DNA from 2 places in the Nocardioides panzhihuensis genome. Region 2 is predicted to be linked to the other one. Evidence: riboswitches for the same ligand, from Rfam matches in the RefSeq annotation. Region 2 holds a riboswitch; the other holds the start of a gene.
The links. A riboswitch is a leader RNA that binds a small molecule or an ion and turns the genes downstream of it on or off. The one in region 2 is predicted to bind cobalamin.
Positions count from the first base shown of each region.

Region 1 (4,187 bases), 1.8 Mb from region 2:
CGGGCTGGCCGTGCTGGTCGGCCTCCTCGTCGCGGTCAGCGGCGGGATCGGGTTCGTCGGACTGATCGTCCCGCACGCGGCCCGCCTGCTCGTGGGCGCCAGGCACCGGGTCGTGCTGCCGGTCGCCGCCCTGGGCGGTGGGCTGTTCCTGCTGTGGGTCGACGTGCTGGCGAGGATGGTCGCACGTCCGCAGGAGATCCCGCTCGGTGTGGTCACCGGCGTCGTCGGCGCACCGCTGTTCCTCCTGCTGCTCGGCCGCGGCAGGTATCGGTTCGGAGGCGAGGGATGAGCGGGCAGGAGATCGGACCGGTGCTGCGGTTGCGCGGGGTCGGCGCCCGGCTGGGCGAGCGCGACGTGCTTCGCGACATCGACCTCGACGTGCCCGTGGGCACCAGTCTCGGGATCGTGGGAGTGAACGGGGTGGGCAAGTCGACCCTGCTGCGGATCCTCGCGGGAGTGCTGAGGCCGACCACCGGACACAGCTACCTCGCCGACTCCTCCGGCGTGCTCCGCGAGACCAGCCGGACCTCGTCGCGTGAGCGCTCCCGCAGGCTGGCGTACGTCCCCCAGGAAGAGGTCGCCTCCACCGAGCTGCTCGTCGGCGAGATGGTCGCGCTCGGCCGGGTGCCACGCACCCGTCCCTGGGCCCGCGGCGGGACGCAGGAGCGCGAGATCGTCCGCGCGGCTCTCGACGCGGTCGGGCTGGCCGACCGCATCGACGACCCCTGCGACCGTCTCTCCGGCGGGGAACGGCGGCGGGCGGTGATGGCTCGCGGTCTCGCCCAGGAGTGCCCGGTGATGCTCCTGGACGAGCCCACCAACCACCTCGACGTCGCCTGGCAGCTGCGGTTGCTGCAGACGGTCGCCGACCGGGCCGAGACCCTGGTCGCGACGATCCACGACCTCGACCTGGCGCTTCGCTCCTTCGACCGGCTGGCGGTTCTCGGCCGGCCCCAGGGCTCCGACCCCGACACCGGCCCGGCGACGGTCGTGGCCCATGGCCCGCCCGCCGAGGTCCTCGACGCCATCAGCGTCGACCTCCACTTCGGCGTCGGCTCCGTCCAGGTGACCCATCCGCACCTGGCCCAGCCCCACCTGCTCATCCACCCCCGGAAGGACCACTCGGCATGACTCCACGCCTTGCCTGCCTCGCTGCGCTCGCACTCGGCGCCACGATCCTCACCGCCTGTGGAGCGGAGGAGACGACCGCGTCCGGTGCCGCCGGCACCGACGCGATCACCGTCGAGAACTGTGGCGAGAAGGTCACGGTCGACGAGCCGCTCACCGAGCTCTACGCCTACGACGGCGGGATCATCTCGATCGCGCTCGCCGCCGGTGCACGCGACGAGCTCGTCGCAGTCACCGGTCTGGCGCGTGACAAGCAGCTGCTCGAGCTCGCCTACCCGCAGGATCGTGTCGACGAGCTCCGGGTGGTCGGGGAGGATCAGCCGACCCTGGAGACGGTGCTGGCGGTGAAGCCGCAGATGATGTTCGCGGGCTGGGGCTACGGCTTCGACGAGTCGCGCAACCTGCTGCCCGAGACGCTCCACGAGCAGGACATCGCCACCTATCTGCTCAGCGAGACCTGCCGGCAGGAGGACGGCGACCGCGGCACCATGGACGCCTGGACGGCGCTGCGTACCGACCTGCTCAACATCGGTGAGCTGACCGGCCACCGGGAGACCGCGGAGAAGGTCGTGACCGACATCGAGGAGCGACGCGAGGCCCTGGAGAGTGCCCCGAATCCTGCGAAGGAACCGACGGCGTTCCTGTTCGACTCCGGGACCGATGCCATCTTCACGTCCGGCTCCTTCGGCGGGCCGCAGGCGATCTTCGACACCGCCGGGGTGACCAACGCGACCGGCGACGTCGAGGACACCTGGACCGAGGTCGGCTGGGAGCGCATCGCCGCCGCTAACCCCGACGTCATCTACTTCGTGGACTACCCCGGCCAGTCCTACGAGGAGAAGGTCAAGGTCCTCAAGTCGAACCCCGCCTCCCGCGATCTGCCCGCCGTCAAGGAGAACAGGTTCGTCAACCTGCCCTACGCGATGTGGGTCTCCGGCCCCCTCAACATCGACGCCGCCGAGTGGGTCCGACGCTCGCTGGAGCACTTCGGGATCGTCCCCGATTCGGGGATCGAGCCGACGCTCGACATCACCGATCTCACCAATCTCGACGGCAACGAGTGGCTCCGCTGAGTTCTGGCTATAGTGCACACAACGGACATGAGGAAGCCGGTGGAACTCCGGCACAGTCGCGCTACTGTGACATCGCCTCGCGGCGGTGGAGTCAGACCCGAGTGTCCGTCCAACCCCATCGAACAGGGACGCAGAATCCCTGAGGAGGACATATGTCGCAGCATGCTGTGGCGCCCGTCGCCGGCGCCGACCTTCCCACCATCCCGCTCCGTGAGCTGGCCCCCTGGGCGCTCTTCTTCGGGCTTCTCGGGTTGCTGGTGCTCTTCTTCATCAGCGCCGACCAGGGCGCCGTCTCGATCCCGTCCGGCACGCTCGTCCACGAGTGGGTCCACGACGGTCGTCACCTGCTCGGCTACCCCTGCCACTGATGAGCGCGCGTGCATTTCTCGTACGCGGCCTGCTAGCCGGACTCCTCGCCGGTGTCGCCACCTTCCTGGTGGCGTACGCCGTCGGTGAGCCGCAGGTCGGCGCTGCCATCGCCCTGGAGACAATCTCATCAGAAGACAGCGGCGGCGACGGACACTCGCACTCGCATGCCACCGAAGGTGGGAGCGAGGAGACTGCTGAGGTCTCCCGCACCAACCAGAGCACCTGGGGGCTGCTGACCGGCGCCCTGGCGGTCGGCGTCGCGCTCGGGGGAATCATCGGGCTGGTCGCCGCCGCCACGATGGGGCGCCTCGGACGGCTCACGCCGAGCCAGTCGACGGCGCTCGTCACGCTGATCGGCTTCGTTGCGGTCGCGTTGGTGCCCTTCCTCAAGTACCCGGCCACGCCACCCGCGGTCGGCAGCGGGGACACCATCGGGCTGCGTACGTCGGTCTACTTCGGCTACCTGCTCGTCTCCGTCCTCGCAGCCGTGCTCGCCACCTACGGCGCGGTGCGGCTGCGGGAGCGGGTCGGGACCTACGCGGCCGTCGTCGGCGGCACCGCCGCCTACCTGGTGGTCGTGGTCGTCACGGGCCAGCTCTTCGTCACGGTCAACGAGATCGGCGACTTCCCGGCGGACACGCTGTGGTCCTTCCGACTCGCCTCGCTGATCACGCTCGCCACGATGTGGGGCGTGCTCGGGGTGGCGCTGACCGGGCTGGTCGGCAGGTTGTACGCGGCGGAGCGCGCCGTCGCGGAGCGGAAGGCTCTCGCCGCCACGTTGTGACCTCGACGTGGAGCTGGGTGAGGACGAGCCGACTCGGCGGTCAACGGGGGAGGCGGTAGGCCTCCACAGGGCGGCCGTCGGCCAGGTGATCACGCACGATCACCCGGGCGGCGGCCGCCTCTACATTGCCGTACCAGACGTCGTCGGGCTGCACGCTGAGCACCGGCGCCTGGTTGCACGGGAACAGGCAGCCGGTGTGGGTGATCAGCAGGTCGTCGTCGCCGAGCCCGGCCTCCATCGCACCCAGGATCACCGCCCTGGCGGTCTCCTCCGAGCCCTTTGCGGTGCAGCGTGGGCCGCGACAGATCAGGACCTGACGTACGTGGCCGGGGACTCGCTCCCAGGCGGGCGTGGTCAGCCCGGGCTCGGTGCCGGTGATCGGCCGAGTCTCCGCGAACGCGTCGGGGAGCTCGGCGCGCGTGGTCGCCAGCCCGGTTGCGACCTGGATCTCGGGGCGCTTCCCGGAGCGCTCACGCCACCAGTGGGCGGCGATCCGGCGCAGCCAGGAGTGGCCGGGGGCGAGCGGTCCGAGGCTGACGCCGGCCAGCGTGATGGTTTCGGCTCCGGAGTCGGCGAGCCGGGTCAGCTCGGCTGAGAGCGACGGGCCGCCCATCTGCAGGAACGCGAGGCTCGCGCCGAGCTCGCCGGCCCAGGCGTGCAGATCCTGGCGCCGGTCGACATCGGTCACCGACATCCCGACGAGGACGCGGACGCTCACCGGAGCCCCTTGACCCAGGCGATCGCGTCGGCGACATCGTTGACCGTCTGGACCTCGCCAGGTCCGCCGGGTCGGCGGACGACGACCACCTGCACACCCAGCTCGGCCGCCGCGT
Region 1 covers NZ_JACBZR010000001.1:3,613,653-3,617,839, reverse strand. The annotation lists gene BJ988_RS17185 (FecCD family ABC transporter permease) at 1-289, shown strand, start outside; gene BJ988_RS31025 (ABC transporter ATP-binding protein) at 286-1,131, shown strand; gene BJ988_RS17175 (ABC transporter substrate-binding protein) at 1,128-2,201, shown strand; adenosylcobalamin (AdoCbl) riboswitch at 2,210-2,352, shown strand; gene BJ988_RS17170 (CbtB domain-containing protein) at 2,354-2,569, shown strand; gene BJ988_RS17165 (CbtA family protein) at 2,569-3,354, shown strand; gene BJ988_RS17160 ((2Fe-2S) ferredoxin domain-containing protein) at 3,395-4,072, opposite strand; gene BJ988_RS17155 (cobalt-precorrin-6A reductase) at 4,069-4,187, opposite strand, start outside.
Region 1: another riboswitch for cobalamin. It lies ahead of BJ988_RS17170 (CbtB domain-containing protein); the one in region 2 lies ahead of BJ988_RS08460 (CbtB domain-containing protein).

Region 2 (4,187 bases):
CTTGGTCAGGTCAGCGACGTTGTCTTCGCTCAGGCAGGCATCCGCGCACGCAGTGCAGGCCTGGGCGCATTCGACCAGGCTCTGGATCGTCGCAGCGAGCTTGGCGGTGTCGATGCCGCCCAGGTCCTTGGGGTAGGTCTTCAGCATCTGCTCGACGGTGTGCATGGCACTCCCTCTCGTCAATGGCACGGTTGTCGACGAGCCAGGTGGCCCGATGCCCAAGAGGTACCCCGTCGGTGGCCGATCCATGAGCGCCATGCTCCCAAGAGTCGCCGAGGTCAGTGTCCAACCAGATCCACCCGGACAGGCCAGGGATCCGGGGCGGCTAGTAAGTCTTTTGGCTTGGTGCAGCTTGCCGGCCCGTCGTCGGCTAGCCGACGTGCGGGTAGTCGAGGGTGTGGCCGGTCTCGAGGTTGACCACCGCCATCCGCGTGCTTATGGGTGCGGTGACGAAGTGGGCGCTGCTACGCCATCACTGGGGTTCGTCTCGCTCGTGGGCACGTTCGTGCTCATCGCCATCCTCATTCTGCATATGCCAGATGTCACAGTTCAGGCTGCTCGGGCACGCTCACGCTGGGGCGGACGGGCAGCGACCTCCTGCACGCGGTCATTGGGCTCCTCTTGCTCATCTGCATCCTCGTGCTGGACATCTCCAAGCCCTCGCGGGGGTGACCAGATATAGCTGGCGCAAGGATCTGGCGGCGCGCACACACGGGTTGAGGGTGGGACGGGGCATAGTAGTCCAGTCGCCATTCGTGTTCAGACAAGGACTGACATGCCGTACGTATCCATCGCCATTCCTTTCTTTCGGCTCGAGGTCGAGCGCCACGATCGCCATTGGTGGCTCACTGCCCTGGCTTTGGCTGCGCTCGGGATAGCTGTGGCCATGGCGCTCTTCGGTCTGCCGCCTATCGATCTCCATGGCCCGCTGCACAAGTTCGGGATCATGGATCCGCTGTGCGGAGGTACCCGCGCCGCCCGCTACACCGCTCAAGGCAATCTGGTCCAAGCCTGGCGGTACAACCCTCTCAGCATCCTCATCGTTGGCGGTGCCGCCCTCGCGGTCTTGCGCACCTTTGTCGGGCTCATCAGTCGTCGGTGGGTAACGTTCGGGTTCGCATGGACACCTCAACGGCGCCGCTGGATGATTGGCGCCGGACTCCTCCTGCTGGTGCTACTCGAGATCCGCCAGCAGATGCGTGCGGATCTGCTCACGGCTGGCACGGACATGTGGCGTTGACAGAGATCGGTGGGTAGTCACGGCCCGCCGTGACGGTTGCTGCGCAAGCCCCGCAAGCACCCGGGCGTCGATCACGACGCCCACCTGGAGGCGCTGCGAGACGGCATCGCCGGCTACGACCGGGGCGTCGTCTCGAATTGCCCCTTGGCGTGCGAGCAGCCATCTCGAGACCTATGCGCGAGCTCGGGTTGACCGGCAGGACGCGCCCGACTGTCGAGCTCACGCGATGGAAACCTCGCTGCCTGTTGGCACACGCGCCCGACGGGGCGTGAGAAGCAGACCGAAGACCATTCCGAGTGTGGCCCACATCAGGCCCAGCTGCGCGAGGTAGGCGATCCGGAAGTCCCAGATCAGTTTCGCGGGCATATCGCTGGCGATCTTGTCCGGCGTGCCTGGAGTGAGCGCGAACACGGCACCGGCGACCGAAAGAAAGGCCGCCACCACGAGTGTGGTGCGCACTGGCGCACTCAGGTCTCGTGAGGCGAGGAACTTGTCCAGCTCGAACGCCCCCAGCACCAAAGCCAGCGCGATCAGGATCGTCAGGACATAGATCAGCGTCCGCTGATTGACCGTGGCCGGGTCGCCAACTGCGGGTGGGTTGCCGGGGATCTTCAGCGCCGGCGCAAGGGTGAAGACGCCGAAGGCGAGCACCGCCAGTACCAGCGAGCGGCCGTAGTCGGTCGCTGCCGGGAGCCGGTGCCGGACCTTGCCGAACACGATCGCGAACACCACGCCAAACAACAGGCCAACGACAAGGCCGGTGGCCATGCCGCCGAGCACCTGACCGGCGCGGGAAACGAGCGGCTCCTCCATCTCGCCCTTACGGTGGCCGGACATGGCTCGGGCGTTGCGGGCGTCCTCGATGACGAGGGCTTTGCGGAGCAGAGGCTCGACCACGAGCCACATCATCAGGGCAGCGGCGCAGCCAGCTGCGGCTCCGGCTGCGGCACCGCGGCGGAGTAGATCTATGAACCCCATGTCAGTGGCAGGGGACGCCGAGGGCGTGGCGTGCGTCGTGGGTGAGCTCGTGCAGGTACTGGCCCTGGGCGGCGCCGAGAAGGGCGCCGTTCTCCTGCGTGAGCATGAACAAGGTGAACAGGGCGGCTGCGGCAAGCAGCCAGGCCCAGGCCGGCACCGTGGTGACGGCGCTGGACGGGTTGGTGGGGTTGGTCATCGTGACCCCTTCTTTCCACGAACCTCGTGGACGATGCCGCAGCCGGTCTCCTGGCTTCCGGATCAACGCCTTCTCCTCGCCTTCCCAGCCCGGCGGGCCAGTGGCATGGGTGAGGAGGGGCTTCCCGGTCACAGTGGCGAGGACCACGTCGGACTTTCACCGACTTCCCGTGCACTGCGGCGCCGCTACTATCGCACATAGTCGAAGGCCGCACAACGAGCGTTCACGGAGTGCGTCCCTGGCCGACGTTCGCTGCCGAGAGGTTCCAGACCCAGTGCGTGTCGTCGAGGCCCACGACTCCTAGCCGTGTCCTGAGGTGCAAAGTAGAGGGTCTGTTCGTGGCTCCACGCCTCCATCACTGCCGCTGACACGGGCTCGGCGCGCGTTCGGGGGCTCCAGGCCAAGAGAGGCTGGCTCGATGTCGGCCCTCATCTGGGTTGCCAGGTACGTCAGGGTCTGTCACCGCGACAGGGGGATGGATGACAGGCGGTCTCTGCGTCCTGAGGTCGGTCGTTGGGTCGGTCCTTGGTGCGCCAGGACAGGGCGACGAGGAGGAGCCCGCCTCCGACGATGAGCGTGTCGGCGAGGTTGAAGGTGGGCCACCAGCCGGTGTGTAGGTAGTCGGTGACGTGACCGTCAGCGGCGCGGTCGATGAGGTTTGCGAGAGCGCCGCCGAGCACGGTGGCGAGCGCGCTGCCCCATAGCAGGGAAGCTGTAGGGGCCGTTCGCCATAGCGCGACGGCGACGGCGGCGGTGATCACGGCCGTGACGGCGACGACGGTCCATGCCGGCGCGTCGGCGGCGAAGGAGAAGGCGACCCCTGGGTTGAAGGCGAGCTGGAGGTCGAGCGGTCCGCCCATGATTGGGTTACCTGGCAGGACGTGCTCGGCCCAGGTCTTGATCGTCAGGTCCGCTCCGGCAAGGACGATGGCGATGACCAGGAGTCCGATCCGGCGTCTGAGAGCGCTGACGCCAGCCTCGGCTGTGGCTTCGACAGGGGCGCTCACTTGCGGCCGTCCGAGCACGAGGAGTCGGCTTTGGTGGCGTGGTCGTCGTCTTCGCAATCGTCGTCGCAGACGAGTTCGCCTTCCCAGGCTTCCTTGCCTTCCATGATTGCGAATCCGGCGATGACGAACCCGGCAACCGGGTCGATCCAGGTCCAGCCGAGCAGGGCGAACGCGACCAGGCCGACGAAGGTGGAGACCGACAGCCATGCGCACAGTCGGGTCTCTGCGGCATCAGCAACCACCAGGCGAGAGTTCATCTCCAGCCCGGCTTTGCGCTTGGCCCGGGCCAGCCAGGGCATGATCACGATCGACAGGCCAGTCAGGGCGATGCCGACTACAGAGGTGTCGGGCCTCTCGCCACTGACCAGGTCTCGGACGCCCTCGACGGTGACGTAGGCAGCGAGTGCGAAGAAGGTGATCGCGATGAACTTCAGTGCCCGGCGTTCCTTGGCCTCGTCGGGCTCGCCGCCCTTGATCTCGGCCAGCAGGCGCACCAGGACAACCGTGGCGGCAGCGACCTCGATGGAGGAGTCGATGCCAAACCCGATGAGGGAGACCGCTCCGGCGACCGTGCCGGCGGAGATCGCAATGATGCCCTCGACGACGTTGTAGCCGATGGTGACCTTCGCGTAGCGAACCGCTCGGTGTGCTGCGGGTCCGGTGACGTCGGGGGTGGTGGTGGATGGGGTGCTCATCGGGTGGGCTCCTGGGGGTGGGTTCCGTAGGTGGGGCAGAGGTCGACGGCCTCGCCGGTGGCGGCGAGGAG
Region 2 covers NZ_JACBZR010000001.1:1,805,141-1,809,327, forward strand. The annotation lists gene BJ988_RS08445 (four-helix bundle copper-binding protein) at 1-165, opposite strand, end outside; gene BJ988_RS08450 (DUF2752 domain-containing protein) at 776-1,240, shown strand; gene BJ988_RS08455 (CbtA family protein) at 1,460-2,218, opposite strand; gene BJ988_RS08460 (CbtB domain-containing protein) at 2,220-2,414, opposite strand; cobalamin riboswitch at 2,438-2,608, opposite strand; gene BJ988_RS08465 (signal peptidase II) at 2,864-3,421, opposite strand; gene BJ988_RS08470 (cation diffusion facilitator family transporter) at 3,418-4,116, opposite strand; gene BJ988_RS08475 (ArsR/SmtB family transcription factor) at 4,113-4,187, opposite strand, start outside.